Regions from separate parts of the Paenibacillus sp. FSL H7-0716 genome, predicted to be linked through region 1. Evidence: riboswitches for the same ligand, from Rfam matches in the RefSeq annotation. Region 1 holds a riboswitch; each other region holds the start of a gene.
The links. Region 1 has a riboswitch for cyclic di-AMP ahead of MHH60_RS23745 (C40 family peptidase). Riboswitches for the same ligand answer to the same signal wherever they lie in the genome.

Region 1 (7,841 bases):
TTTCGATGATTACATTTATGGTGATGGAGCGCCTGACTTCTCAGTAGATACGATTACTTTTAAAAAAAATAACAGCGGCGATGCCCCAAGCTACGAATCATTAGTGAAGATTTCAAACAAAGGGAGCCATTACGTTGATGTTCCCGTGAAATTCACATTCGCCGACAGCTCTTCGGTGCAGCGGGTCTGGAACGGTGAAGGAGCAGAGACTACGTTTCAATTGTTAAGCGATAAGCCTCTTCTCTCTGCTGAGATTGACCCTGAACATTCCATCTTATTGGAGAGCAAACATCTAAACAACTTTAGGCTGGCGGAAATAGAGCCCAAGACGCTCTCTCGCTGGACATTAAGTGTAACTAAACTACTTGAAACCGTGCTCGGAACTCTTGTCTGGTGAGGTGAATGATTGTGAGAACATCGATAACCCGCGGCTGGCAAAGCATGAAGGAGCAATTTTATATTTTAATTCTGCTCTTCATCTACCGACTGCTCTGGGGCTACTTTATGTATGGTTTCATCCGATCTGCTATTATTCCAATTCTACTGCGCTATCCGGATAAAGACGCCGGAGGCAGCGGTATGGGCAGACTGTTATATTATATCGAGGGACAGTTCAGCTTGAATACGGACCCTGCGATACGCACTTGGTTATGGATGCTTCTGGCGCTTGTTGTCTTGCGACTTCTGCTTTCCCCTTTCATAAGGGCAGGATTGCTGCATGAGCTCCACCAGGAGCGAAAGGGCGAGCGTGGACTGTTCTTTTTCCCTGGCATGAAGATCTATGGACTACCTGTCTTAGTCTTTAGCCTAATCGAATGGGTGCTGACCCTGCTGCCGCTTTACTGGCTTGCTCCAAAAATGTACGGGCTGTTCTTATCCTCTTTGTTTAACTACGCTTTGTTACTTCATTTAGTACCATACGTATTGGCATGGCTTATATATATTTTTATCGTGCGCCTGTTTCTTCTATATATGCAGTTTGGTTACACCGGCGGTACAGGAATGTTCTCCTCACTGTTCATCTGCTTGCGGTCACTGATTCCTGCTATAGGTGTTTCCATTGTACTTGGTGCGGGAGGCTTGCTCTTACTGCTAGTGTGCGGACTGACGGGTCTGTTCTGTCCCGGCCTACCGGCACTTATAATACGGCAAATCTCACCACTACCTTCTACGCTCTTAAAAATGTGGGGAATCTCTGCACAATATCATCTATGGCGTAGCAAAGCATTTCCACAATAAATCAACCTTATTTGACATAATAAAAAGGTCCCAATTCCTGTATTTAGGAGCTGGGACTTTTTCTCAATACGGATAACTTAAGAGTATTTGCAAAATCGTAAAAGCTCTGTTACAATAAGTCCTGTGCTATTAGTAACAATTTTGTAATCAATTGAAACGATTCCTACATAACTAAATGTATTTATCGTAAGTGTAACTGTCGAAACGTCATTCTCTGGTGCTTAACACGCCTAATTCCTTTGCACCGGGAAGTGGGGGAACCATATTTTGGGTGAATTGATCTCGCTTTACAGGGATCATAGGGAATCTTCTACCGAACCCTTAAGCTAACCTCGCAGGCCTTGGAAGGAGTACATCTTTTGAAAAGACATAATTTAAGAAAAAAATGCGTCGCTGCGGCGCTAGGACTTGTAATGGCGTTATCTATTGGTGGAGGAAGCGCCTTTGCCGACTCTAAAATGGACTCTGTAATCTCAAAGACTATTGGAGTTGCCTATAAAACCGGAGGTACAAGCACTGCCGGATTTGATTGCTCTGGATTTACAAAGTATGTATTCAAGAATGTGGGTCTTACTTTACCTCGTACATCAAAAGCTCAATATAGCGTTGGAACTGCTGTATCCAAAAGCAATCTGCGTTCTGGTGATCTAGTGTTCTTTAACACACTTGGCAATGGAGTATCCCATGTCGGCATTTATGTTGGAAACGGAAAATTCGCACAATCGTCCTCTTCGCGTGGAGTGACCATCACTTCACTCAGTCAGGCCTACTGGGCCAATCGTTATGTTGGCGCTAAAAGAGTAATGAGTACTTCAGCTTATCAAGCTGTAGCCTTCGATTGAAACCTTCCTCACAACTATAACCTCATAATTACAACTATATGAACCTGAATCTGATTATGCCCGTAATCAAATTCGGGTTTTTCTTTTTTCCATAATATATTTTTACACTATTAGAGCCCAATTGAAACACGTTTATTTGATAAAAATTGCAATTATATTAAAAATTAGGTCATTATTAACGCTTACATATGCCTTTCTACCGTAAAAATGCCAATTTTTCTGCATTAATATGTTAAAAACGATTGCCAAGCGGCTTTCTGTTTGTTACAATTAGCGCAGTGAGATTTTAGTAACATTTTTGTAATCATTAAGTTGTTATTTACAAAGGTTTTGTCATGTATTGATTACAAGCTAATCCTAATCAACAGTATGAGCCGAGTTTCCTAACTATTAGGAAAACGGGGGAACCAACTTTGGGTGAATTGACCTCCATTATATAGAGGGGTCATAGGGGACCTTCAACCGAACCCTTAAGCTAACCTCGTAGGCATTTGGAAGGGGTATACACTTTTGAAGAAGAAGTTAGCAGCAGCAGTACTAAGCTTTTCCATCATCCTCACCATCGGAGCAGGAAGCGCTTTCGCAGATTCCAAAATGGATAAAGTGATTGACAAGGCCATCGGTACTAAATACGTATCCGGCGGTATATCCACTAACGGATTTGATTGCTCCGGATTTACAATGTATGTGTTTGATAAGATTGGCATTAACCTTCCACACCAATCAGGTTCCCAATATCAAATGGGCACAGCAATCTCCCGTGATGATATAAGAGCCGGAGATCTTGTATTCTTCAATACAAGTGGCAAAGGTGTCTCCCATGTCGGCATTTATGTCGGTGAAGGTAAGTTCGCACACGCTTCTACCTCACGCGGTGTTACGATTAGCTCTCTGAGTGATAGCTACTACGTGAAACGCTACGTTGGTGCCAAGCGCATTATGAGCACAGACGCTTACCAATCGGTTGCTGCTGAATCGGAAGACAATGATGATGTGCAATAAGTAACGTACATAGGCTCTTTTCCAAGGTAACTCTTGGAGGAGAGCTTGTTTTTTTGTCTTATTACTTATTTACCCCTCTCATAATTTGTAAAACATTTCTCTCATATAAAGTTTCTGAGTCGAACCTCCCCCATTTTGTATATAATTAGTAATATAGCAATGTCCTCGTGAAAGGAGATCGATGACTTTATGATAAATCCCTCGGTAACTTTTCATGTAGTTCCTATGGAGGCAATTCACGGAGAAGCTATTTGTAAGTGGAGCTATACGCCTCCATATAATATTTATGGCTGGATGCCGTGGGAGCAGATGCAGGCTCTTGGCATCGAGTTTGGTGATCCGCAGCTCCGGGAGGAACAATATATCTCCATATTAAATGAACAAGAGGTATTGTGCGGATTCGCACAGTTGTTCCCGATGGAAGGAGTCGTTCGTTTAGGAGTTGGGATGCGCCCCGATCTATGCGGCCATGGTTTAGGCAAACTATTCGTGGATGCCATCGTCCAGACAGCCTTGAATCGTTATCCTGATCGTGAGATAGATCTAGAAGTCCTGACCTGGAACCAACGCGCCATACGAACTTATCAAAAATGTGGATTTACGATTACAGATACGTATGAACGCCGCACACCTACAGGAGATAAACCTTTTTATTGCATGGTCTATGACAAATGATATTAAATACCATATATTTCATAAGAATGATTGTATTCTCGTTCATTTTTTTGTCACAAACCCTATGATAACGCTTCACCATAAGCTATAATGTAGGGAGCAGCTTACATAGAAGGGACGAATTGGGATGCAGAAATGGATCATGAGCGGTTTGTTTTTTGCCGCCTGTGCCTTTGCGGTAGTACTCATGTTTACACTTCCGGGTAAAGAAGAGGTAGCGGAAGAAAATAAGCCCACGATGCCGGTAGTTCAACTGGACGCAGCAAAGGCAGAAGCAACCGTGAAAGCCAGCTGTATCACCTGTCACGGCGATCAGCTTCAAGGTGGAGTTGGACCAAGTCTTCAGAATGAAGGCGGCCAGCATGACGCTGAGGAAATCTACAGCATCGTCACTAAAGGACGTGGTCAAATGCCTTCCTTTAAGGAGAAGCTAGCGCCTGAAGAGATCGCCAACGTCGCACTCTGGCTCTCAGAGAAAAAGTAACCCATCAAGCAACTAAAAACGCCCGTGTATGAGATAGGTGACTATCTATGCACGGGCGTTTATTTTATGATTTTGGCTAAACTAGTGATTTTTTTCAAAGGCTTCATTAAATTCATGCGCCGCTCGAAGATCTAGAGCCGTAATCCCATCTTCTTCATTAGATTCAAGTCGCAGGGTAACTGTTTTATAATCAATCGTAATATGTGGATGATGATCGAAGGCTTCAGAAATCGTGGCTACTTCATCAACGAAAGCAATGCCCTTCATATATTGGCTGAACATATATTTTCGCACCATAACATTATTATCCAGCTTCCAGCCCTCCAGCTTAGTGATCTCCTCACGCAGTTCCTCTTCCGTAAATAACAATTCGTTTCCTCCCTTACAAAAAATTGCAGTAAAGTGCGCAGTTCCCTTTACTTGACTTAGGCGTTAAACAAAACATCCCTTAGCTTCTGAGGTCCAAGGGATGTGCCAGGATAAAGGCGATATTTTCGATTTAATGTATTCACAAATCCCAGCGATTATAACTCGGCTTTATCAATTTTAACACGGGCTACTAACTACGGGCAAATTACGTCCCGACGTCTCCTCAACCTAAATCAAAACCACTGAAGCCAAATCCTCTTCGCCAACTAAAATATTAATGCGGTGCGTGTCCTTATCGTAAATAATTACGCCGCTCCCCACTTCAATCATAGGTTCATTACCCAACGCGAAGAAAAGATCCTCAGCCAATGCTTCCCATACCTCCAGCTTTGATTCTTGGGGTAGTTCCTGCCACTCGTCCGGATCCATCTCGAAAAATAAATATCCATCGGAAATTCGTCCGACGGCTTCGGTCAAATCCGTTAGAATTTCACCGTAATCTCTACCATGCTTTACACCCACGTATATCACTCCGTTTTCTTCACAGATGAATAATTACTTACCTTATCCATTATAGCCGAAAAAATGACTTCACAAAAAACCGAATGATGTCGATAAATAAGAATATACGTTAATTCGGTTTCGCACAGAGTGCCCTGCCGCTGTTTCAAGGATGATATACGCGGCATTGTCGGAACACATCTTAAATCTCACGGACGAGGTGCAAAATGGAAATTTCAACAATAATTGGTTTAATTTTTGGTTTGGTTGCTGTAATCTGGGGCATGATCCTCAAGCACGCTCCACTTCATGCTTTGGCCACACCTGCTGCTTACGTTATTATCTTGGTGGGTACGGCAGCTTCTATTTTCATGGCTTTTCCTTTCAACGAGGTCAAAAAGATTCCAAGTCTGTTCAAAATGATTTTTATCAAAAAGAAATTAATCAGTAAACCCGAATTAATCACTATGTTCATGGAATGGGCTTCTATCACACGGCGTGAAGGTCTGTTGGCTCTAGAATCAAAGGTCGATGAAATAGAAGATAACTTCCTCAGGAATGGCATGCGGATGATCATTGATGGAAATGATCAGGATTTTGTCCGCGATGTCCTCATGGAGGATATCCACGCCACAGAGGATAGACATAAAGCAGGAGCGCTCATTTTCTCACAGGCAGGTATGTATGCTCCTACCCTTGGGGTGCTCGGGGCGGTTATCGGCCTCATCGCCGCTCTGGCTGATATGAGTGATATGAACAAATTGGCTGCGGCAATCGGGGCTGCCTTCATCGCCACTTTGCTAGGTATCTTTACAGGTTACGTATTATGGCATCCTATTGCCAATAAGCTGAAACGTCTCTCCAAACAAGAAATCGAAGTTCGAATGATGATGGTCGAAGGTCTTTTGTCCATACAGTCCGGTGTATCTACTATTGCCATCAATCAGAAGCTTGCTGTATTCCTAACACCTTCGCAACGCGTTAAGTTAAATGAGAAGGACGGTGGATCAGGTGAGCAAAAAGACTAGACACGAAGAGCATGAAGAACATGCCGATGAATCGTGGCTGTTACCTTATTCCGACCTCATGACTCTTCTGGTGGCTCTGTTCATCGTTATGTATTCTATGAGCGCAACGGATGCCAAGAAATTTGAAGAGATGAGTCAGGCCTTCAGTTCCGCACTTAATGGCGGTACAGGTATTCTTGAAGAGCGGGCAGCAATGCCTAGTAAGACTCAAGAAGATCTGGGGAAAAATGATAAGATGGGTAGCTCTACTTCCAAGAAAGCTGAAGAAGCAGAAATGGCAAAGCTACGACAAAAGGAACAAGAGGATTTAGAGAAGCTTAAGAAACAATTCGATCAATATATTAAGAGCAACGGTCTAACGGATCTGCTCAGTACGAAGCTTAATCAATCTCAGCTAATGATTACGATCAGTGATAACGCATTGTTCGCCTCTGGCCAAGCCATTGTTAAGGATGATTCGCGGCAATTAGCTAAATCCATCTCAACGATGCTGCAACAATTCCCGGATTATGATGTAGTAGTGCAAGGGCACACCGACGATATTCCGATTTCTAATAGCAACTATTCATCCAACTGGGATCTGAGTGCGGATCGGGCACTTCAGTTCATGAAGATTTTGCTGCAGAACACGAATCTAAATCCGCGCAAATTTAGTGCGATTGGATACGGCGAGTATCATCCTATTTCGGATAATGACACAGCTACCGGCCGAAGCAAGAATCGCCGGGTAGAGGTTTCCATTATTCGCAAATATCAAGAATCCAAAGAGTTTACAGGGATTGTTCCCTCTGCTGAATAAGTGATTTCGTAAGGTAATAAAAAGAGCTGTCCAAAGGTCTTAGACCCTGGACAGCTCTTTTTTGTTGCGAGTACTACATTCTATATGGACCTGTAACATTGTAATAACATTCCTACAGTAACTCGTAGTTCAGCGTAGCTCCAAGCTCTTTCTTCTCATCAGCAGACAGCTCCCGCCATTCTCCCGTTTGCAATGCCCCCAGGCGAATATTCATAATCCGAATGCGTTGCAGCTTTCGAACCTCATAGCCAAAAGCGCTGCACATACGACGAATCTGACGATTTTTGCCCTCTGTCAAAATAATACGGAAGACACGCTCCGTAATACGCGTGACCTCACAGGGCAGTGTCTTCTCACCTAATATTTTCACACCGCTGGACATGCCGGTAATAAACGAAGGCGTAATGGGTCTGTCCACGGTAACCACATATTCTTTTTCATGCCGGCCTTCCGCCCGTAAAATTTTATTAACGATGTCGCCATCATTAGTAAGCAAGATTAATCCTTCCGAATCCTTATCGAGACGACCAATCGGGAATATACGTTCATGATGACCTACAAAATCGACAATATTCCCCTTGATATGCTGTTCTGTGGTTGATGTAATCCCTACCGGCTTGTTTAGAGCAATGTAGACCGTCTGGCTTGAGGTTTCAAGCGCTATACCATCTATTCGCACATCATCGCCCGGAACAGCCTGACTGCCCAGCACAGCAGGCTCTCCGTTGATCGTAACTCTGCCGGCATCCACAAGCTTGTCTGCTTCTCGGCGTGAACAGTACCCTGTCTCACTGATGAATTTATTAATTCTCACGTTGTTCTTCACTCCGTTCATCCTTAATGTTAAGCCAAGGTGTACCCCCTCCAGCTGCAGGCAGCTTAATCATAACGGTTGTCCCCCG
Region 2 (7,841 bases), on a different contig from region 1:
AGAGCGAACCGATTCACTGGGTGCTGAAGGTTTCCTTATACGTACAAACGCTACTGAGCAATGTGTCGCTATCGGTGCTTCAACGCCTGTTGGAATATTGTATGGCGTATTCCATCTGTTACGGCTGATAGGAACAGAAAGCGAGATAGACGCTCTGAATTTGTCTATGAGTCCTGTGAACGGCCTGCGAATGATTAATCACTGGGATAATTTTGATGGCAGTATTGAACGTGGCTATGCTGGACGGTCCTTTTTTTACGAGTCCAATCAATTTCTTAACGATACAAAGCGGCTGCGTGATTATGCCAGATTGATGTCCTCTGTGGGAATCAACGCGATTTCGATTAACAATGTGAATGTTCATGAGCTTGAATCTCTATTTATAACGGAGCAATATTTGCCTGATATCGCGTTAATTGCAGGTATATTCCGCGTATACGGAATTAAGCTATTCCTCAGTGCTAACTTCGCCAGCCCGATACAGATCGGAGCATTGGAGACAGCTGATCCACTGGACCCAGCGGTGCGGCAATGGTGGAAAGATAAGGCTGGTGAGGTTTATCGAGCGATACCTGATTTTGGCGGGTTTGTAGTCAAAGCGGATTCAGAAAATCGACCAGGGCCATTCACTTACGGGCGTGACCATGCCGATGGCGCTAATATGCTGGGAGAAGCACTGGAGCCGTTTGGCGGAATCGTGATTTGGCGTTGTTTCGTATATAACTGCAAGCAGGATTGGCGTGACCGTAAGACAGATCGGGCCAGAGCAGCGTATGATCATTTCAAACCATTGGATGGCCGGTTTAATGATAATGTAGTGCTGCAAATCAAGAATGGACCGATGGATTTTCAAGTTAGAGAACCGGTATCTCCGCTGTTTGGCGCACTGGAACATACCAATCATCTGATGGAGTTTCAGATTGCTCAAGAATATACGGGGCAGCAGCGGCATCTCTGTTATCTGGTTCCACAGTGGAAAGAAGTCCTTGATTTCAATACTTATGCCAAAGGGCAAACTACGCTTGTGAAACATATTGTGGACGGATCGGTGTGGGGAAATAAGTATAATGGTGTGGCTGCTGTAACTAATGTCGGGGATGACATGAACTGGACGGGGCACGGGTTAGCTCAAGCTAATCTGTATGGATATGGGAGATTAATTTGGAATCCGGAGCTGACGGCAAAAGAAATAGCTGAGGAATGGATTCGCCTTACCTTTGGCACTGATAAAGGTCTGGTGGCTGCTATTCGCGGGATGTTAATGGACTCATGGAGGATTTACGAATCTTACACAGCTCCATTAGGTGTGGGCTGGATGGTTAATCCGGATCATCATTATGGACCAAATGTGGATGGATATGAATACGCCAAGTGGGGAACGTACCATTATGCGGATCATAAGGGCATTGGTGTAGATCGTTCGGTCAAATCGGGAACGGGTTATAGCGGACAGTATATGGGTCTTAATGCATCAAATTATGAGAATCTAGCGTCTTGTCCAGAAGAGCTGTTGCTGTTCTTTCATCATGTTCCATACACGCATGTTCTGCAATCGGGTCAAACTATTATTCAGCATATCTACGATACTCATTTCGAGGGGGCTGAGCAGGCTGCACAGCTTCTAGCGACATGGGAATCACTTGAAGGCAGCATGGATAGTGGATTGTATATACAAGTGAAGCACCGTCTTGAAGAGCAAGCAGAGCATGCGCAGGAATGGAGAGATCGGATCAATACGTATTTTTACCGCAAGAGCGGAATTGAGGATTTTAAAGGCAGAAAGATTTATTAGATTTCGATTCGAGGGATGATGATAGTGAACCTCACGATTAGAGCGATTTTGGAAGATTTAATGGGAACTGTGGAGCAGGTAGAAGGCACTGTGGATATTCTGAACCCAGGGGAACCGGAAACTGAAGTCACAGGGATTATTACGGCCTTTTCTGCCACGCAAAATATTGTGGAGCAAGCAATAGCGTTAGGAGCCAATTTGCTGATCACGCATGAAGGTGTATTTTATAGCCATCATGCGGCGAGCGAGTGGTTGGAAGGTGATCCGGTTTATCATGCGAAAAAAAGTCTGATCGGACATTCCCCAATAGCTATTTTTCGTTATCATGATTATTGGCATCGGCAAGAGCCGGATGGGATTATGATTGGTTTGCTGCGAGAGCTGGATTGGTCAGACTATGTGGAAGAGCAGCAAGCGGCTGCTACGATTCTCACTATTCCTGCTATGACTGTAATGGAAGCTGCTCAGTATATTAAAAGTAAGCTAGGCATCTCTTATGTACGCGCTGCTGGTGACCTGTCTCTGTCCTGCAAACGCGTAGGGATATTAGTAGGTTACAGAGGAGGCGGGACGATGGCTATTCCGCTTTTTAATGATCACAATCTTGATTTAATTATCGCTGGAGAAGGACCAGAGTGGGAGACTCCGGAATATGTGCGGGATGCAGGGCACCAAGGCAGATCTAAAGCACTCATCATGTTAGGTCATGCGGAGAGTGAAGCGCCGGGAATGAAATATTTAGCTGAAATCTTAGCAGACAAATATCCCATGCTTCCTACCCGGTTCATTGCTGAACAACCCATCTATCAGATGGTTTAATCTGGGGAAATTAAGAGTACGGAATAAATAAACATATTATGGAGAAAATGAAGGGAAACAGGTCACTGAGAAAGGAGTGTTTCAATGGAAATTCCTTTGGAGGCTGATGAAGTATTAAGTCGGATCAAAAAGCTGCAAAGCGACGGAAGCTCGATCAGTAAAAAACAAGTAAAGCAAAGCGACCCAGAGCTTATGAGAAGTGCGCTGTTCTTTTTTCCAAGCTGGGAGCATGCATTGAAAAACGCCGATCTTTTGTAGCCATAGTATTGTAAAAGGGAGCTAAGTGGACAGGGAATATCTCTGATTCTGCTTAGCTTTTTTCTTTTTTATGAAATCATTCGTGCTGTTCATGTGAAATAATATTAACAAGCTTGCCAAACGGATCGCGGACATAGAAACGACGAACACCCCAAGGTTTAGAAACTGGCCCAATATTGGTGATGATTCGTTTGACCCTCCTTTCATGCCTCCATTGAAAGGACGATTTTAGTATTCATTTTTATTGGAGATTGTCGTTTCTTATTAAATAGGAAAGTACTGGTGAATTACTCCTATTTTCGCTTGCTTCAGAGCTGTTTTTCTAAAGAAAACGAGTAAACAAGAGCAAAAGAAAGAGAAAATGAAGAGTATGCTTAATATGAAATGAAAAGCATTGCTTTCAACATTATTTTGACCAGAGCCCTCCTTTACAAGCAAACCTTACAAGAGTATGATTCATCTCAGAACTGACAATTATCTTAAATTTACAATTACATAAGCAATCCGCTTAATTTCCGTTTCTGGAAAGCGGGGGAACCAACAACTGGCAGCCGATGTGAGAGTCGGCACTGGTTATGGGGTGAATCCTGTTCCGGGTGCATAATATGCATCCCTACAGGTAGGGCAACTCTCACTGCCCGAATCCGACAGCTAACCTCGTAAGCGTATGGAGAGAGGATGAATGGCGTGTTTAGTGATGAATAGCCACAGAGAATCCCTCTGTGGTTTTTTGCTGCGTTTTTAAGCAGATATAGTCGTAGAATTTATTATGAAAGAGGTGTTACCTTTGCCTATCGCTAAACTGAACGGAACTTCGCTCTATTATGAAATCAATGGAACTGGCACTCCGGTTGTGTTTATCCATGGACATGGATTAACACACAGTATGTTCAAACCACAGCTGGAGTATTTTTCCGATAAATATAAAGTGATTTTGTGCGATTTACGGGGGAATGGCAAGTCTGGTAAACTGCTGGAGGCCCCACATGAGATTATTGAGACGCAATGTCTGGATCTGATTATGCTGTTGAATGACCTAGGTATCCGTGAAGCAGTTTTTGTAGGAATCGCTTATGGTGGCTTAGTCGTTCAGCATATTGCCAAACAATATCCTGAGCGTGTAAAAGCCATTGTGGTCGCGGATAGCTTTTGTAGGACTCACGGATCAACAATAGTAGGGAAAATACAAACTATGGCAGCATATTGCAGTTTACTAATGTATTATCTCCCAAGCGAGCTGGTGTTGCCTTCGATTCGGATGATGTACCGAGAGCGCTGGAGTCTGGCCTACAATGAGATTAGAAGAGGGCTGCTGGACAAACGTCCCCGGGAGCTATACCGGCAAAGGCTGGCCACGAGCCATGTTGATTACACCAGGTGTTTAAAGGCTTTTAAACGTCCCGCTTTATGTATTGTAGGGGACTTTAATGAATTTGGAGTGAATTGTATGAAGGAAATGGTGTCTCAGCTGCCACATGCGCAGTTGGCGATTATTCCGAACGCATTAGATCCAAGTAATCTGTGCCAGCCGGAGCAATTCAATGCGATTCTTCAGCGTTTCTTGGAGAAGCAGCAGGGCAGTCAGCAGATTAGTTGATCCCTTTACAAGCGAAGCGTTTAAGTGAGAAAATAGGCGTCCCATAGCCAGGAGATGAGCTGGCTGTGGGACGTCCTTCTGGGAAGAACTTTAGGGAAATCCTCCCTAAAATGATCGACAGCATGGCTCCTAGAACGTAGATTAGGGAAATCCTCCCTAAAATGAAGGAGATTATGGCTCCTAGAACGTGAATTAGGGAAAACTTCCCTAATAATAGGATGCTTTTAGCCATAAATGGGTATTTGCATGAATTTTTAGGGAGAAATTCCCTAAAAACCTCATTTTAAAGCGATTATCGATGAATATTAGGGAGGATTTCCCTAATATAATGGATATCTAACTAAAGGCTGGCTCATCAGTAGTGAAATCTACGAATGAGCCAGCCTTTAGTATTTTACCAACCGGTGGATGTTGAACATTTACAAGCATATTGTAGCTAGAACGCCACTTAATGTACCTACCCTACCACAGCACCAAATATAGCTCACCCGACGTGGGAAGAACAGTAGACCCTAAGTAGTGAAGGTAAGTGTATAGAGAGAGGTGTAATAAGCAACGCATCTGCTACTCTTGCATTTTGTGCAATGCGATCTACTCGTGTAAGATTAAGATAATTCATACCAAAGGAGCTGAGTCATGATGTCTCAAGCTGAAACCATAAAACTGACTTCATTATCTTCAAAAGGGGGCTGCGGCTGCAAAATCGGTCCCGCCGATCTCATGCAGGTTATTCGTAGTCTGCCACCAACTGTTCCTAACCCGGATCTACTTGTAGGTCTTGATACTAGTGATGATGCAGGGGTGTATCGTTTAAGTGATGAATTAGCGTTAGTGCAAACTGTTGATTTTTTCACGCCGATCGTGGATGATCCCTATTCATTTGGTCAAATTGCAGCAGCCAATGCATTAAGTGATATTTATGCGATGGGTGGAAAGCCGCTTACGGTGCTTAATATTGTGGCTTTTCCTATTTCTGTTTTAGATAAAAGCGTTCTTGGTGATATTTTGCGCGGCGCGGCGGATAAAGTACAGGAAGCAGGAGCTACTCTTGTGGGCGGACATTCCATCGACGATAAAGAGCCCAAATTCGGATTGGCCGTTACGGGCCTTGTGCATCCTGACAAAGTAAGAACGAATGCGGGCGCCAAGGTGGGAGACAAGCTGATTTTAACGAAGCCTATCGGAGTGGGGATCTTAACAACTTCCATTAAAAAGGATCAGCTATCTCCTGAAGAAACCACACGCCTCACGACAGTAATGTCTACTTTGAATAAAAAAGCGGCTGAAATCATGGAGCCTTATGATGTACATGCTTGTACAGATGTTACCGGATTTGGGCTACTGGGACATGCCTCGGAAATGGCAAAAGGAAGTAACCGCGGACTGATTATTCGTCAAGGCGATGTACCGATGCTGCCAAGAGTAAGAGAGCTTGCGGAGCAGGGATTTGTTCCAGGAGGCACTAAGAATAACTTTGCCCATTTGGAAGGCAGTATTCTTTATCCGGAAGAGATGGACCAACTAAGCCGCTATATTCTATGTGACGCTGTGACTTCTGGCGGATTGCTGATCTCTGTGACCCCTGAACAAAGCGAAGATTTGCTAAAAACGTTAGTAGATGCAGGGGTAGAAGCGGCATTGATCGGAGAGGTAACAGAAGAGCATCCGGGTCAGATTACGGTTATAGCTGCTGCGAAATAATCATTGTATACCGGCTTAGAGCAAATTATGAAGGTTAGCCACCAGAGGAGAGAGCATATTGTTTCAGGACATTACACTGGAAGAACTTAGAGTGTTAAAAAACAAGAAGCAGATCACCATTATTGATGTTAGATCTCCTTCTGAATATAAAGATGCAACGCTGCCGGATAGTTTGAATATTCCCTTTTTTGATGATCAGGAACGGGCTGAAGTAGGGACGTTGTATAAACAGACAAGTGTGCAGGCCGCGAAAGAACGCGGTTTGGAGATTGCTGCGGCAAAACTTCCTTATTTTGTAAAAGAATTTGCCGCGATTCAAGGAGACAAAGCTGTATTCTGCTGGAGGGGAGGTATGCGCAGCCGTACAACTGCGACCGTACTCTCTTTAATGGATATTCATGCTTACCGGCTGATAGGCGGCTATAAGGCTTATCGTAAATGGGTGCTCGACGAATTGGAGTCCTATGAATTCAAGGCGAAGTCTTATGTGATACACGGAAATACGGGTACAGGCAAAACCAACCTGCTACACCGCCTGAAAGTGCATGGCTACCCCGTACTGGATTTGGAAGGGATGGCAGGTCATCGTGGTTCTATTTTTGGTGAGATCGGCCTTCGTGCAAACAATCAAAAAACGTTCGATAGTCTTCTTTTGGAGGAGTTAATTAAGATCGGGGATTCTCCTTATGTACTATTTGAAGCGGAGAGCAAAAAGATTGGTAAGATAGTGATGCCCCCGTTTATGACCGAGCAAAAAGAGATCGGAACACAGATCTGGATTGAGATGCCTTTGCAAGCCAGAGTGCAGCAAATCCTTGAGGATTACCGGCCAGAAGAGTACAAGGAGCAGTGTATTTCTGCATTTCGGAGTATCAAATCCCGAATTCATATCCCTGTTGCAGCAGAAATCGAACGATGCTTGCAGGCGGATTTGTTCGGTGAAGCTGTGGCGCTGCTGTTAGAGTATTACTACGATCCTAGATACGATTATACGTCTACTCAGTATGAAGGCATTGAGAGAGTTACTTTTAAAGTGAATAATCTGGATGAAGCTGAGACAGCTGTGCGTTCTTTTTTAAAACATCAGGATGAGGTATAGGCTTCACGTTATGGTTAAAGGGGGGCTTTACTAATATGATCTATTTAGATTACAACGCTACAACACCAGTAGATAAGGAAGTAGCAGAGGTTATGATCCCTTATCTTTACGGTCATTTTGGGAATCCCTCAAGCAGTCATTCTTTGGGGCGTGAAGCTAAACTCGGAATAGAGCAGGCAAGAATACAGGTGGCTGATTTCCTGAATTGTGCGCCGGGTGAGGTGTTTTTTACCAGTGGGGGCAGTGAGTCTAATAATACTGTCATTAAAGGAGTAGCCCAAACGTATCGCCATAAAGGTAATCACATTATCCTGTCTGCTATTGAGCATCCAGCGGTAATTAAACCCTGCCAGTATCTGGAGCAGATGGGCTACAACCTGACTTATGTACCTGTTGACTCGTATGGATTGGTGCAGGTTGACGATGTGAAAAAGCAGCTCACGGACCAAACCATTCTGGTCTCCATCATGCACTCTAATAACGAAACGGGTACGATCCAGCCGATCAAGGAAATAGCTGAGGTCTGCCACGAACGGGGCATTCTTATGCATACAGATGCTTCACAATCTGCGGGA
Region 3 (7,841 bases), on a different contig from region 1:
TACGGCTCTCAATTTGGTATCCCCCTTTAATTTGAACTCAGTTTCTCGGTTTCTCTATACGAAGCAACGTTGAGTAACTACATGATCAAATTCAAGAAGACTTAAATTATCTATTTTATGGTGCTGCTTATCGAATTCAAGGAAATTAGTAATTTCGTTAGGCGTCACAATGCAACGGATGCCAGCTGCTGCCGCTGCCTTAGATCCATTCGGTGAATCCTCGATAGCAACCGCCTCATCAGCTGTGATTCCAAGACAAGCTAACGTTTGGTTATATAGCTCGGGATCTGGTTTCACTTTTGCCACATGGTCAGCAGTCCGAACACATTCGAAATACTCGCGAATACCCAATTGATTCAGATATTTTTCCACCCATTCCAGTGAAGAACTTGAGGCCAGCCCTATACACAGTCCAGCTGCCTTGGCAGAATCAAGATAATGCTGAATACCTGGTCGTATTGTTTCAAGCTCCATCAGTTTGCTGTGTCTCTGTTTAACAGCCTTGCTGAACTCTTCTTTGTCAATTGCGAGCTTAAGGTCAGTCATCAAATATTCATAAGGATTAAAACTGTTCAAGCTCGTGCCGATGCAGGTGGAATATTGTTCAAGCGTCAGGTCCACTCCATATTCTGCATAAGCCTCGTTAAATGCGGTGTACCAAGCAGTCTCCGTGTCGATAATCGTTCCGTCAAAATCAAAAATAATTCCTTTGATCACAATCAACCATCTCCCTCGTATTATGTTTGGTTAGAATATCTTACGCAAAACCTTCTGCATATTCTACAAAAAGCTATTTCGGCTTGCGTTTGACTATAAAAACCATAACAAAGCCCTTCTACTGGCGTCAAGCACGGTAGATAACATGCCACGCAATGATAACGATTACAATCAAGGCGGATAACCCTGGATTTTTGGATACCTGAATATCTTAAAACATAACAGTAATCAGATTCAAAAAAACACCACAATCCTATGTGCTTCAAGGGATTCCATCTACCAAGTTTGTTATGAAGACAAGCTTCCTCTCTTTCTCTCCATTGCCGTTATTTAGAGTATTTTTCCAAGCAGCTAAAAATAATTTCAAACACATCCTTTTTACTTGATTGTACAAATCAAATTACGGGGTTATTTTTTGTCCATTGAGTAAAAAGAGGCTTTAATTTATGATAGTTTTTAATCGAGAATGATTATCATTATTGGTGGTCGTTACATATAATAGGGAGGCAATAAGATATGAACAAGGTACGACAGTCCTTCGCTGTGGTATGTGTACTATTTTTGATGAGTACATTGTTACTAGCGTGCGGAAACTCAAAGGAACAATCCTCTGCCAATAGTACGGCAAACGCAACCGGGAACTCTTCCGCTGCAACCGCAGTACCTTCAGCAGAACCCTCAGATAGCAGTACAGATGAAGCAGCAGCGACTACCCGCTCCTATACAGATTACATAGGGCATACTGTAGAGATTCCGGTGAATCCGCAGCGAATTATCTATTCTGGAGAAACTTATGGCGATTTGCTCGCACTTGGTGTGCAGGCGGTAGGTTATCCTCTTTCTATGGGTGAAGGCCAGGTTTTTGAAGATCAATTACAAGGTGTGGAGGATGTAGGCTTCCCTATCAATCTGGAAAAAACATTGGAGCTTCAGCCTGACCTGATCATCTATGCGGGCACAGATGAAGCTGATTTCGAGCAGCTCTCCAAAATTGCACCAACGATAATATTTAATACCTTTGCCCCACTCCAGGAACGTATGCTGGACATTGGTGGAATTGTTGGTAAAACGACTGAAGCAGAAGCATGGCTTGCGCAGTATAAAACCGCTGAAGAGAACATGTGGAAGCAATTGAAATCCGCAGGCATGAAAGAAGGCGAAACCGCTGCGGTCTTCACTTATTATCCAGGAGACAGACTGTTTATAATGGCAGCAACCGGACTTTCACAGGTACTCTATGGGGAGAATGGCTTCAAGGCAACCCCAGCTATTCAAAAGATACTTGATGAAGGTAAAGGGTTCCAGGAAGTATCCATGGAAGTCCTGAAAGAATATGCCGGAGACCGGATATTCATCTTGACTCCAGTGGCAGAAGAAGCAAAACAATCCACAGAGAATCTATTAAAGAGCCCTATCTGGAAGAGCCTTCCTGCCGTCAAGAACGGATATGTCTATACACAAGACATCATGAAGACTTCAAGTGATGCGACAACAAGAGAATGGCTGCTTGGCGAAATTCCACAGCTATTGAATATGAAATAACCTTCCGAGATGAAGTGTTTAACACAAGGCTGATAAAAAACTGCAAGAAGCATGTCAACAGCTGTTGATATGCTTCTTTTTTTTATATACAATGAATTCATTGATAATCATTCTCACCAAATGAACGGAGGCTGAACCCATGCTGCATACATCATCGTCCTGCCCCCCACTCCACTCTCTGTTATTTCAGCTAAACGAGGCCGAACTGATGATTCAAGCTGCCGATTCAAGCTCAATAACGCGTACACCCCAGGACTATACCCTTCTCATATTTACTGGAGGGAACGGACAATTGAACCTCGATGATCAAAGCGTGATACTAAGTACGGATAAATGTTATCTACTATCTCCTGGAATCTCCTATAGTACGAACAACCAGGAGCTGACGTTGTATTATTACCTCATCACCTTTACAGCAATTTATACAACCAAGCATCCTAAACGATATTCTGGAGAACTGCTTTCCGGCAGACGGGAGTTAATTGTGCACCCGTTCACCAAGGTAATCCGACTAGTCGAAGAGCTGCTCATGAACAGGAATAATACCGATGATGTACAACAATTCAAGCGACAATTAAAATTCCAAGAATTGCTGCTGCTACTTTTTGAGCATAATTACCCTTCCAAACATCTGCCAAGTCCTACGGAATCCGTAGAAAAGACCATAACATTCATTCAGGAGCATTATACAGAGAGTATCACCGTGAAGCAGTTGGCTGAACGGGCGGGGATATCCATCTGGCAGTATACACCGATCTTTCAACAGCTTACAGGTAAAAAGCCGCTTGAATACCTGACGGATCTGCGAATTAATCATTCCAAACGATTCCTGCAGGAATCGTCTGAACCACTGCGGGAAATCGCCAGACTGGTCGGCTTCTCGGATGAATACTATTTCAGCCGCCGCTTTCGGCAAAAAACCGGAGTTACACCCGGACAATATGCACATCAGCAAGGTCGTAAGCTTACCGTCAAGGATTGGACGGGTCATGAGGTGGAGATTCCAGAGCGAGCGAAACGTATTGTCTATCATGGCGAAACACTTGGCGACCTTCTCGCGTTAGGTGTAAAGCCTATCGGTGGAGATGAAGCGTTCGCCCGGAACAGCGTCTATAAACATCGGCTTAAGAAGCTCGCCAACGTCGGGTTTCCACTGGACCCGCAGTTGACCGCTTCCCTAAACCCAGATTTGATCATTTTGGCAAATAGTGATGAAAGAGCCTACAGAGCAGTTTCTGGTATCGCTCCGACACTCACCTTTGATTCATTTGCGCCTCTCGACAACCGAATGCGGACATTAGGCAGTTGGCTAGGTAAACAGCGCGAAGCGGAAGCATGGCTGGAGTCATTCACAATCAAAAACGCAGCCATGTGGCAGCAGCTTTACTCGACAACTCTCCAAGTTGGAGAAACCGCCTCTGCTTTGGTCTATGATCATGGAGATCATCTATATGCTATGGGAATGTCCGGATTCTCCACTGCGCTTTATGCCCCATGTGGTTTACAACCGACCGAAGAGATTCAGGCCATATTGGACGAAGAGTTAGGGTTCGCCGAAGTGGATCCAACACGACTGCCTGCCTACGCCGGAGATCATATCTTCATGTTCATTCCGGAACGCAAAGACTCGCGAGCTGCAATGGAACGACTACTAGACAGTTCACTTTGGAACAGTCTCCCGGCAGTACGCCAGGGACATGTTTATCTGCTCGACGGAAGCAAATGGAACTCCAGTGATGCGTTAACCCGGGAGAAGCTGCTAACGCTGCTGCCTAAACTACTCGGCGGAAGTAGCGCTAGCAATTGAAGGTGAATCTAGGATTCTCTTTTGACTTTTCAAAACTTCATAGGGTATACTTTATCTACGCTTAATTTCCAACTTTTACAGTTGAAAAGCGGGGGAACCAGTTAATTGGGGCGAATCATTGAGCATTAGAATGTAGGGTACCATCTTACCCGAGTCCGTCAGCTAACCTCGTCAGCAGTGGATGGGTCTGCTTTTCATGTTATTTACATAACCAGAGACCCTTGCTAAGGGTCTCTTTTTGTGCTTTTTTTGGACCCTGCTGGCAGTAGATTGGCCTTTGACACTAAGGCTCCCTCATTTCTCACACTACGAGACAAAGGAGAGATGTACGTGCAAAAGGTAAAGTACTTCACGGATATTAACAAAATAGCTATGTTGTCTGAGCTGGAAAAAGAGAATCTGAAAGAAATTACAGAAAAATTTGTTTTTCGTGTAAATGACTACTATCTGTCTTTGATTAACTGGGATGATCCAGAAGATCCCATCCGTAAGCTGGTTATTCCTAACGAAGGTGAACTGCTGGAGTATGGGCGCTGGGACGCCTCCGATGAGGACACGAATTATGTGGTACCTGGTTGTCAGCACAAGTATAGAACCACTGCACTGCTAATTGTATCCGAGGTCTGCGGGGCTTATTGCCGCTACTGTTTCCGTAAGCGTCTGTTTCGAAATGACGTGAAAGAGGCGATGGCTGATGTCTCTCCGGGCTTGGAGTATATCGCAAAGAATCCGGAGATTAACAACGTACTTCTTACGGGCGGGGACAGTTTAATTCTCTCCACACCGAAGCTAAGATCCATTATTGAAAATCTAAGAAGCATTGAGCATGTTAAAATCATTAGACTAGGTTCGAAGATACCCGTATTTAATCCGATGCGGATCTCTGAAGACGAAGAGCTGCTGGAGCTGATTCGTACTTACTCTACCGAAGACAAACGAATCTATGTTATGGCGCACATCAATCATCCTCGTGAAATCACACTTGAAGCCAAAAAAGCATTTAAAGCTCTCCACAACGCAGGGGCAATTGTCGTAAATCAGACTCCCATCCTCAAAGGCATCAACGATGATCCCGTTATTTTAGGGGAACTATTGGACCGGCTTTCATGGGCTGGCGTTACACCCTACTACTTTTTTGTGAACCGGCCCGTTGCCGGAAACCGGGATTTCGTATTACCGCTCGAGCAAGTCTATCAAATTGTAGAAGAAGCCAAAGCCAGAACCTCAGGACTTGGCAAAAGAGTACGCTTATCCATGAGCCACACCTCAGGAAAAATAGAAATTCTCGCCATTGATAACGGGAAAGCCTATCTCAAATACCATCAATCCAGAGATCAGGAATACGGAAAATTTATGATTCTAGATTGTCCAAAGGACGCCGAATGGTTCGATGACCTGCCTGGGAATGAGCAATATTGGACCCCACCTGTGAAAAAAAACGATGCTATTATTTCTGTTAATGATTTATCTGGCGAGTCTGCGCATTTAATCTGTAAATAGATTAATCAGCTCTGTCAGACTCTGTCATAGGATATTTCTTCATCACCAACAACAAAACTCCTCCCTCCCAAAATTAGCCCGAAAAAATCTATGATATAATCATGCTGTAACACGAAATGGACTAATGGGTGGGAATACACATATGAAATTGGAACGATTGATTTCTATGATCTACAAGCTATTGAACCACGAAGTTTTATCTGCCTCCAAGCTGGCTGAAGAGTTTCAGGTTTCCCAGCGAACAATCTATAGGGATATCGATGTAATTTGTGCCGCTGGCATCCCGGTCGTATCATATCACGGAACTAAAGGTGGATATGGCATCATGGACGGATATAAAATGGATAAAAGCCTGCTCCGTTCGTATGATGTCACTTCTCTGATTACTGTACTTAACAGTCTCTCTTCCGTGTTTGAAGATGAGCATGCGCAAGGAACCATTGAACGGCTGCAAACGATTGGAACGGAGCCACAGACCTCTAGTCTCGCGGTGGATCTTGAAACGCGGCGTACGGATCCTGACGCACTTCCTCTTTTACGTGCGGCTATAGCAGAACGAATTGTCGTCCGTTTTGATTACATCAGTGTAAAAAATGAACGTACAACCCGTGAAATGGAACCCGTAAAGCTTCATTTTAAATATAGCAACTGGTACATCTATGGTTATTGCCGCGCACGGCAGGACTATCGGGAGTTTCGTCTTTCCCGGATGCTGAATTTGTACCTGACGAAGGATACCTTTAAATCACAACATGAGGTACCTAAAGAGGCTGGCTGTTCAAACAGGGCAGATCAGGTGGAGGAAATAGTAATCCGGGTGGGCCCTGAGGCTTTGGCAGAAGCTTTGGATCAGTTTCATCAAGTCGACAAGGAATTTCATTCCGATAAAAGCATGACGATGCGAATTCCTGTGTATAAGCCATTAGAAGCACGTTGGCTTTGGTCCATTCTGCTGAGTTTCGGCAGCGGGGCCGAAGTCCTCGAACCCCCTGCATTGCGAGGAATTTTAAAAGAGCAGCTTCAAAACACACTCAAACTTTATGAAGAAGTATGACAGTCTGATGTCATACTTCTTCTTTTATATTAACTACAGTAACAAAAAAAATCCATGACAATTCAAAAGGAGATTGTACGAATGACAAATTATCCAGTAGAAATGTTTAAATACCACACATGGGCAAACCAAACTATCCTGGGGAGAATCAAGGAACTCCCGGCTTCTGTTCTAAGTCAAGAAGTGAACAGCTCATTTCCCACCCTCGCTCATGCCCTTAGCCATATCTATGCGGTTGATACGATGTGGTATCTTGTTTTAACGGGCACTGCCATGCCTGAGGCTTTTCAACAAAGTATCCCGCTAAATTTGAGCATTCTAGATTCTGTGGATGAATACGTAAATATCTTTGCCCAGCTATCGGAACAATACAAAAAATGGTTACACAACCAATCCGATTTGGAGCAAACCATTCTGCTTGACAATCCATTCGCCGGAATCCGCCAAACACACCTATCAGAAATTGTGTTGCAAGTCGTTAATCACGGGACTTATCATAGAGGTAATGTATCTACTATGTTACGGCAGTTAGGCTATGCTTCCACCATGAATGACTATGCTCTTTTTTGGTATCAGGTACATTCGGAAGCTATTTAAACTCTAATGGGCAATCTGCCCCACTCCATACCTAGAAAGGAAATTGTATTTTAATTATGGAGATTGAAAATCTAATTACAGTAAAGACGAGAGAAGATTTAAGAGTTTGGCTGCAGGAGAATTCTAAGACTGAAAAATCTTGTTGGGTACTCGTTAGTATGACGCCAAACCAAGAAACGTTGCTATATTTGGACGTAGTTGAGGAATGTTTGTGTTTTGGATGGATCGATGGAGTGAAAAAGAAAATTTCGGAAACGGAGCTGGCGCAAAGACTCTCTCCCCGAAGCAAAAAAAGCTCTTGGACTGAATTGAATAAAGAACGGGTCCGCCGCCTCGAAAAGCTGGGATTAATGAGTGCTGAAGGAAAACGGGTACTTCCTGATATGAACCCTGATTCTTTTATAGTAGATAAGATTATAGAGCAACGGCTCAAAGAGGACAGGCAAGTATATGAGAATTTCCAGGCTTTTCCAGACCTTTATAAAAGAGTTCGGATCGACACGATCCAAAGCAATAAACATCAGCCAGATTTATTTAAGAGTAAATTAGACAAGTTTATAGCAAACACTAAAGAAAATAAAATGTACGGGCAATGGCATGATAATGGACGTCTGCTGGATTATT
Region 4 (7,841 bases), on a different contig from region 1:
CAGTTTTTCCTAAGGCGCAGCATCCCGCTTTCAAGTTGAACCATGCTGAGCAAATTTATCACCAGTCGATTCATGCGAAGAGCACCGTCCCGGATCGTGAAAAGAAGCTCCATGCGATCCTCCGAAGAGAATAGATGCTCGCCCTCGATCAGACCGGTTGCCGAGCCGATGATGGCTGCTAGTGGGGTGCGCAGCTCATGGGAAACCGAATTCAGAATCGCGGTACGAAGCCGTTCCGACTCTGCTGTAAGATGAGCAATCTTGGCTTCCTCCGCCAGCTTGACGCGAGCTATTGCGCTCGCCGCCAAGCCTGCGAGCGCTTCGAGGAGCTGCATTTGCTCGGTTGAGATCCCATTTAGTGTTTGTTTTGGATAGAATACCATGACACCATAGATGCGTTTCTCAGCCCGAAGCGGAATAAAGTTACCCGGTGATTCGTTCAAGTCGGCCGTCTCGCCGTGTTCAAACATTCGCTGCGCGACAGAGAGCTCCGCATTCTTTTGGCTATCGTCGGGATGCTCGGCGGTCCGATGGGCAAGAACCAGGTTGTTCCGGTTATTGGTCAAATAGATCGCGATTTCTGTCTCCAGGGTTTGTGAAACTTGTAGAGAAAAATGGTCAAGCATGGAATCGATATCCGCGATCGCGCTCATCTGCTTGCTAAGCGCGTACAGCGCAGCGGTATGTGCCTCTTTTTGCTTGGAATAATGGACCTGCCGTTTCAGCCTAGCCGCCAAGCTTGCCGTTAATGTCGCAACCGCCAAATAAACGCCAAATGAAACCAGATAGCGCAAGTCTGACACGGCAAAACTTGCAACGGGAGGCACGAAGAAAAAGTCAAAGGCCAACACTCCCAGGATCGCTGAGTAGAGAGCAGGGCGCAAACCCCCGTAGACGGCATTGAAAAGAACCGGAAGCAAATAAATAATGGCGATATTGACCAAATCGAAAGCAAGACCAAACGGTTTTAGTACGAAGGTCATGAGAACGATTAGTACCGTTGTGAATAGGTACGCTCGCAACGAAATCCATATTGCTTTCCATTTCGACATAACGAATCACACCCTGCTTTTTCTGAAGTTCCTCCCATTAGGTTACTGTAAAAAAGGAGTAAAATAAACCGGCTTTAGGCGTAAAAATTCCGTAAAAAAATATGAAAAGTCTTAAAAAGATGAGCATATTCGAGGAAAATGAAGATCTCGAACAAAAATGAAGCCATTACAAGCATAGATGACACAATCTAATCAGTTATGCAATGTGCTGCACTTTACAGTATTTTGGTCTCGGAGTAACATACGATCCATGATTTGAATCGCTTTTCAATTAAGAATTAGCATTCGCTTAATTGCCATTCAGGCAAACGGGGGAACCAACTACGGGACGGAACTTGTGTGAGAGCAAGCAGCCAATCCGGATGGGGTGAATCCATCTGCTTATGCGGAGCATAAGCGAGGGTAGGGCGACTCTCACCGTCCGAATCCGTCAGCTAACCTCGTAAGCGTGGAAGCAGCTCTTTGTCAAAAGTGTTGCTTATGGAGAGAGAGGATGATGAAGCTTGTGATCGTAAGTTTCGACCACAGGGCTTATGCCTCTGTGGGTTTTCGTTTGCTCATTTCGGAAAAAAATGATCATCGTTTAAATCGCTGAATTCTTCGTTTCAGGACGAAGGAGCGGGGGAACCAGTAGAAGCCAGGCTTGTCGGCTTCATGGGGTGAATCGCTGGTAAATCCGGTGTAGGGCGACTCTTGCGCCCGAATCCGACAGCTAACCTCGCAAGCGTCTTAAGAGAGGCAACAATTGTCGTAATTAGACACGGTGCTTTACTGTGCCTAAGAAGCTGACGAAGAGTTCCTCTTCCGAAAGCTTCTTTTTTGTTGCCTGAACAAAGATGGAGGAGATCGGTCATGGTATCCCATGATAATGAATTTATTGTCGTATCCGCGCCCAATAAAGCCGGAGTGCAATTTATCAAAACTTTAAAATTTAAAGGAGTGCCTTTTGCCGCGATTACAAATAATGAAACGGAAAAGTCACGATTGGAACATTTAGGAGTAAAGAATCTCATTACGGTGGATACTACAGAGCGTGAGAGATGGATCATTCCTGAACTATCAATCGGTAAAGTTTTTTTGTTCGAGCGTAGTTTGCCTCTTTGTTGCAAATACATTCAGATCTGTCGTTCTTGGACGGGAAAGCCGATTTACGTCATCACAGAGAGCAGTAATTCCAGGCTCATCTATAAAGGGCTAGGGGCCAATTATGTGATCCACTCCAATAGTGATGATGTTTCATTTTTGCTTGATTAGCTTGGGCAGAAGGTTACGAGGAGGAGTGAATGGAAATGATGGATCTGTTTATGGTTTTGGCGCTGGCAGGGACCTATTTATTATTTTGCGGTTTTCTGGCTTGGTGCGGACGAGTTGTGGGTGAATCAGGGGGAGAACGCCAATGATCATGGTAATCGTGTTTACTGTTTTCATTTTTCTGTATTTAGTCTATGCGCTTGTGAATACGGATAAATTCTAAATCGTTACATGAGTGTACAAAATGAAGCTTACGATGCTGGCTTTCCAATGGAAAGCCTTTAGGAGGAAATACAATGGCCATTTTGCAATTTGTGGCGGTCATTCTGATTTTGCTTTTGACCGTCAAGCCTTTGGGAACCTATATCTTTCATATTTTTTCCAATCAGGCCAATCGGACGGATAATATATTCGGGCCAGTGGAGAAGATCATTTATTGGCTGACCGGTCTAAAAAACCGTTCGGAAATGAACTGGAAACGGTACACGCTGAGTTTAATTTTGACCAACGTTGTACTGGTGGCTGTCAGTTATCTCATTTTACGGATTCAAAACATCTTGCCGATCAACCCAAATGGAATCGACAAGATGGAATCCACACTTTCCTTTAATACCGTCATCAGCTTTATGACGAATACGAATTTGCAACATTATAGCGGTGAAACAGGATTGTCATATTTCTCGCAAATGGCCGTCATTATGATGATGATGTTTACTTCAGCTGCAACCGGAATCGTCGTCGCGATCGCATTCATTCGCGGCATAACGAGTAAAGGCAAGACGCTTGGCAACTTTTTTAGCGATTTTGTCAAGGCGCACACCCGCTTGCTTATTCCGTTAGCCATTATCGTTACACTCGTGTTGGTCGGTTTGAAAGTGCCGCAGACATTGGATCCAACCATTCAAGCTACGACGCTTGAAGGAGCGTCGCAACAAATCGCGACTGGTCCTGTCGCTTCACTCGTATCCATTAAGCATTTGGGAACGAACGGGGGAGGATTCTTCGGTGTAAACTCCTCACACCCGTTTGAAAATCCGAATCCGTTAACCAATGTGATTGAGATGCTATCCATGTGGTGCATACCCGCCGCGCTTACTTACACATTCGGCAGGTTCGCCAAAAATAGAAAACAGGGCTGGGTTATTTTTAGCGCTATGCTAATTTTGTTCGTAGCCTTCCTGTCGGTTGTCTATACCTCGGAATTGAGAGGAAATCCAGCGTTAAATGCGCTGGGGATGGATGCTTCGCAGGGCAGTATGGAAGGGAAGGAAGTTCGGTTCGGAATTGCGCAATCTGCTTTGTTCACAACGGTAACCACCGCTGCAACAACGGGAACTGTTAACAACATGCACGATACATTAACGCCTTTAGGCGGTCTGGTGCCGCTGTCACAAATGATGTTGAACTGCGTGTTCGGTGGCGACGGCGTCGGGCTGGTCAATATGCTGATGTACGCCATTTTGGGGGTATTTCTTTGCGGACTAATGGTTGGACGTACGCCGGAGTTCATGGGACGGAAAATTGAAGCCCGCGAGATGAAGCTTATCGCCATTGCTATTTTAGCCCATCCGCTCATTATTCTTGCTCCAACAGCCATCGCATTTCTCACCGATTTGGGCAAAGGTGCGATTAGCAATCCGGGCTTCCACGGGATTTCACAGGTACTGTACGAATATACCTCTTCGGCCGCGAACAATGGTTCCGGATTTGAAGGATTGGCTGATAATACAACGTTCTGGAATGTCTCTACAGGTTTGGTCATGCTGTTCGGACGGTATATTTCCATTGTTGCGCTGCTTGGCGTTGCCGGTTCTTTGGCCGCAAAGCAATGGGTGCCGGAAACAATAGGTACGCTGCGTACGGACAATAAACTGTTTGTTGGGATACTGGTAGGAACCGTTTTGATTATTGGGGCGTTGACCTTTTTACCAGCCCTTGTGCTTGGCCCCATCGCGGAACACTTGACACTCCTTAAATAGAAGAGGTGAGGAAATGAATACGAAACGAAAAAGCTTGTTATCAGCGGGTATGCTTAAAAAAGCAATTGTAGATAGCTTCATGAAATTGAATCCGGTCGCGATGATGAAAAATCCGGTGATGTTCGTCGTAGAAGTGGGAACATTCGTCGTTTTGTTGATGACGCTGTTTCCGGGTTATTTCGGTATCGAAGGGCGTACAGGGTTCAATGTAACTGTATTTCTGATCCTCCTCGTTACTGTATTATTCGCCAACTTTGCCGAAGCATTGGCCGAAGGCAGGGGGAAAGCTCAGGCCGACTCGCTCAAGAAAACAAAAAAAGAAGTGACAGCCAATAAAGTGATCGGTAGTGGAATAAAAGTAGTTCCATCTATAGAGTTGCGCAAGGGCGACGTGGTTGTCGTCTCACAAGGGGAAATGATCCCAGGAGACGGTGATGTGATCGAAGGTCTGGCTTCTGTAGACGAATCTGCCATTACCGGTGAATCGGCCCCCGTTATTAAAGAAGCGGGTGGTGACTTTAGCTCAGTTACCGGCGGCACACGGGTGGTCAGCGATCGAATTACCGTACGGATCACAAGTGACCCTGGCGAATCGTTCATCGATCGCATGATCTCTTTGGTAGAAGGCGCAAAGCGCCAGAAAACACCGAATGAAATTGCACTGAACACGCTATTAATCAGCTTAACACTCATCTTTCTGATCGTTGTGGTGACATTGGCGCCGATGGCCAATTATCTGGAGATTAAACTGGAGATCCCCGTATTGATATCGTTATTGGTATGTCTCATTCCAACGACGATAGGCGGTTTATTATCTGCCATCGGGATTGCCGGGATGGACCGGGTCACCCAGTTCAATGTGCTTGCGATGTCAGGGAAAGCGGTTGAGGCGGCTGGCGACATCAATACGATGATTCTCGACAAAACGGGTACGATTACATTCGGAAATCGGATGGCCAGTGAATTTATCGCAGTGGGAAATGAGTCCACTTCAACTGTGGCACAGTGGGCGGCAGTAGGTTCCATGAAAGATGAAACTCCTGAAGGCAGATCCGTGCTAGAACTGATGAAAAAAGAAGGATTGTCCTTTAACGAGCTGCTTTCGGACGGAGCTGAATTTATCGAGTTTAAAGCAGAAACCCGCATGAGCGGCATGGATTTACAAGACGGGCGCAAAATTCGTAAAGGTGCGGTTGACGCGATTAAGAAATGGGTTAGCGCTCAGGGGGGCAGTATTCCTAATGATTTGGATCAGAAGGGAAACGCGATTGCCTCGGAGGGGGGAACGCCACTGGCCGTTGCCGTTGATAAACAGATTTTCGGTTTGATTTATTTGAAGGATACGGTGAAACCTGGTATGCGGGAGCGTTTTGACCAGCTTCGAAAAATGGGGATCAAAACGATCATGTGTACGGGAGACAATCCGTTGACGGCTGCGACGATTGCACGCGAAGCTGGGGTGGATGATTTTATTGCCGAAAGCAAGCCGGAAGACAAAATTGCCGTCATCAAGCGGGAGCAGGCGGAAGGAAAACTGGTGGCCATGACCGGAGACGGGACGAACGATGCCCCTGCACTGGCACAGGCGGATGTAGGGCTCGCCATGAACAGCGGCACGACGGCGGCGAAGGAAGCGGCGAATATGGTTGATCTCGACTCCGATCCTTCGAAGATCATCGAAGTGGTGGCAATTGGCAAGCAACTATTAATGACGCGCGGCGCATTAACCACATTTAGCATTGCGAACGATATCGCCAAATATTTTGCGATCATCCCGGCGATGTTCATGCTGGCAATTCCGGAAATGAACGTGTTGAATATTATGGGACTGGGCACACCGATGTCCGCTATATTGTCCGCGCTCATTTTTAACGCGATTATCATTCCGCTGTTGATTCCGCTAGCGATGAAGGGGGTTGCGTACAAACCGATGGGCTCCGCGCAGTTGCTCAGCCGAAATCTTTTCGTTTACGGTTTAGGCGGTGTGATCGCACCGTTTATCGGAATCAAATTGATTGACTTGGTTGTCCACTTGTGGGTGTAGATAATCGACGAACGTGAAGATAGGATGAAGAGAACCAGAGAGGAATGAAAAAGGATGAATAAAACGGACCATTTTCCTGGACAATCGGGCGGATCGTATCTGTTTTCGATCGTGCGGATCAGTATTTTGTTTGTTGTGCTATGCGGTATTATCTATCCGTTAGCATGCACAGGAATCGCTCAAGTGTTGATGCCGGGCAATGCCAATGGCAGCTTGATTAAAAACAGCAGTGGAGAAATTGTCGGATCCGAACTGATCGGGCAACAATTTACCGATCCGAAATATTTTCAAGGCCGGGTTTCGAGCATCGAATACAAAGCGGAAGCTTCCGGTTCCAATAATTATGGACCTTCCAACCCGGATCTGGTAAAACGGACGCAAGAGTCTATTGAAGAATGGAAAAAAAACAACCCGGATGTACCGGTCAGCCGATTGCCTATTGCGCTGATCACAAACTCCGGTTCAGGATTGGATCCTCATATTACGCCGGAATCGGCCAAGGTACAAGTGCCACGCATCAGCAAATTGACAGGCCTATCCACGAATGAGTTGGAAAATTTGGTGAACGAGCATACGGAAAGCCGCGATTTGGGGATTTTCGGGGAACCCAGAGTCAATGTGCTGAAATTGAATATCGCACTGAGCGAACTCATCAAAAAGTAAGGTTATGCATGCCCTGCCTATCCCAAATAGGCGGGGTTATCGCGTTTTACTGTGAGGGACGCGAAGGGAGAAAAGTATGGAGAGTTTTAGAAGAAAAACAGCTGAAGAAATCTTGTATTCCATTTCCAAGCTTCATCGTGGACATTTAAAGATCTACATTGGTGCAGTCAGTGGCTCTGGTAAAACCTATCATATGCTTCGGGAAGGTCAACACCTTAAGCAGCAGGGAATTGACGTTGTTATCTGTGCGGTTTCAACGAGGCAGCGACCGGAAACCATGGAACAACTCGGAGATTTGGAACGTGTGCGAAGCATCCACTGGATGAAGGATGGAACAGAGCGTAAAGACTTGAACCTTGACGCCTTGATTAAACGTAATCCGGAAGTGGTATTGGTCGACGGGCTTGCCCATCGCAATCGAAAGGAGGCCCGATTTCCGACACGTCTTGAGGATATCAAATATTTGCTGAATCATGGGATCAGCGTCATTACAACGATCAATGTATATGAATTAGAAGGTGCGACAGAACTGGCGCAAAAGTGGACCGGTGTCGTAGTGGAGGAGACAGTCCCCACAGATACGTTGGAATTTGCCGATGAGATTCGATTGATTGATGTATCGCCGGAAACCATTTTAAAGCGTTTGGAAGAGGGACACGTGAACAGTGACTCCACACCCTTATTATTTAAACGAAGCAATATCGGGAAATTGAGAGAACTGGCTTTGCGGCTTGTGGCTGAAGACGTCAACGATTCGTTGGAAAAATACCGCGAAGAACAGGGGTTAATCGGGCCGTCCGGAGCGGCGGAACGTATCCTTGTATCGGCGCAATATCATTGGAACGGATCGAT

Region 2: it holds a riboswitch for cyclic di-AMP, as region 1 does, so the genes downstream of both, MHH60_RS27410 (alpha/beta fold hydrolase) here and MHH60_RS23745 (C40 family peptidase) in region 1, are expected to answer to the same signal.
Region 3: it holds a riboswitch for cyclic di-AMP, as region 1 does, so the genes downstream of both, MHH60_RS14430 (KamA family radical SAM protein) here and MHH60_RS23745 (C40 family peptidase) in region 1, are expected to answer to the same signal.
Region 4: it holds a riboswitch for cyclic di-AMP, as region 1 does, so the genes downstream of both, MHH60_RS28360 (hypothetical protein) here and MHH60_RS23745 (C40 family peptidase) in region 1, are expected to answer to the same signal.

What each region holds. Positions count from the first base shown of each region.
Region 1 covers NZ_JBBODA010000023.1:12,068-19,908, reverse strand. Annotated here, with positions in the region: gene MHH60_RS23755 (M1 family metallopeptidase) at 1-397, shown strand, start outside; gene MHH60_RS23750 (hypothetical protein) at 409-1,239, shown strand; cyclic di-AMP (ydaO/yuaA leader) riboswitch at 1,457-1,595, shown strand; gene MHH60_RS23745 (C40 family peptidase) at 1,653-2,081, shown strand; cyclic di-AMP (ydaO/yuaA leader) riboswitch at 2,444-2,586, shown strand; gene MHH60_RS23740 (C40 family peptidase) at 2,592-3,083, shown strand; gene MHH60_RS23735 (GNAT family N-acetyltransferase) at 3,273-3,758, shown strand; gene MHH60_RS23730 (c-type cytochrome) at 3,886-4,242, shown strand; gene MHH60_RS23725 (4a-hydroxytetrahydrobiopterin dehydratase) at 4,324-4,611, opposite strand; gene MHH60_RS23720 (hypothetical protein) at 4,840-5,133, opposite strand; gene motA (flagellar motor stator protein MotA) at 5,340-6,140, shown strand; gene motB (flagellar motor protein MotB) at 6,124-6,939, shown strand; gene rluF (23S rRNA pseudouridine(2604) synthase RluF) at 7,052-7,753, opposite strand; gene MHH60_RS23700 (sensor histidine kinase) at 7,743-7,841, opposite strand, start outside.
Region 2 covers NZ_JBBODA010000033.1:40,462-48,302, forward strand. Annotated here, with positions in the region: gene MHH60_RS27390 (alpha-glucuronidase family glycosyl hydrolase) at 1-1,792, shown strand, start outside; gene MHH60_RS27395 (Nif3-like dinuclear metal center hexameric protein) at 1,817-2,611, shown strand; gene MHH60_RS27400 (hypothetical protein) at 2,696-2,869, shown strand; partial or broken gene MHH60_RS27405 (glyoxalase) at 2,946-3,041, opposite strand; cyclic di-AMP (ydaO/yuaA leader) riboswitch at 3,365-3,551, shown strand; gene MHH60_RS27410 (alpha/beta fold hydrolase) at 3,639-4,466, shown strand; gene selD (selenide, water dikinase SelD) at 5,106-6,167, shown strand; gene mnmH (tRNA 2-selenouridine(34) synthase MnmH) at 6,226-7,266, shown strand; gene MHH60_RS27425 (cysteine desulfurase family protein) at 7,302-7,841, shown strand, end outside.
Region 3 covers NZ_JBBODA010000009.1:146,838-154,678, reverse strand. Annotated here, with positions in the region: gene MHH60_RS14450 (mannitol-1-phosphate 5-dehydrogenase) at 1-12, opposite strand, end outside; gene MHH60_RS14445 (HAD family hydrolase) at 55-717, opposite strand; gene MHH60_RS14440 (ABC transporter substrate-binding protein) at 1,234-2,259, shown strand; gene MHH60_RS14435 (AraC family transcriptional regulator) at 2,399-4,066, shown strand; cyclic di-AMP (ydaO/yuaA leader) riboswitch at 4,115-4,258, shown strand; gene MHH60_RS14430 (KamA family radical SAM protein) at 4,391-5,566, shown strand; gene MHH60_RS14425 (helix-turn-helix transcriptional regulator) at 5,709-6,620, shown strand; gene MHH60_RS14420 (DinB family protein) at 6,702-7,217, shown strand; gene MHH60_RS14415 (YdeI/OmpD-associated family protein) at 7,274-7,841, shown strand, end outside.
Region 4 covers NZ_JBBODA010000037.1:26,413-34,253, reverse strand. Annotated here, with positions in the region: gene MHH60_RS28365 (ATP-binding protein) at 1-1,052, opposite strand, end outside; cyclic di-AMP (ydaO/yuaA leader) riboswitch at 1,329-1,516, shown strand; cyclic di-AMP (ydaO/yuaA leader) riboswitch at 1,632-1,795, shown strand; gene MHH60_RS28360 (hypothetical protein) at 1,905-2,306, shown strand; gene kdpA (potassium-transporting ATPase subunit KdpA) at 2,600-4,282, shown strand; gene kdpB (potassium-transporting ATPase subunit KdpB) at 4,296-6,326, shown strand; gene kdpC (potassium-transporting ATPase subunit KdpC) at 6,381-6,989, shown strand; gene MHH60_RS28340 (histidine kinase) at 7,066-7,841, shown strand, end outside.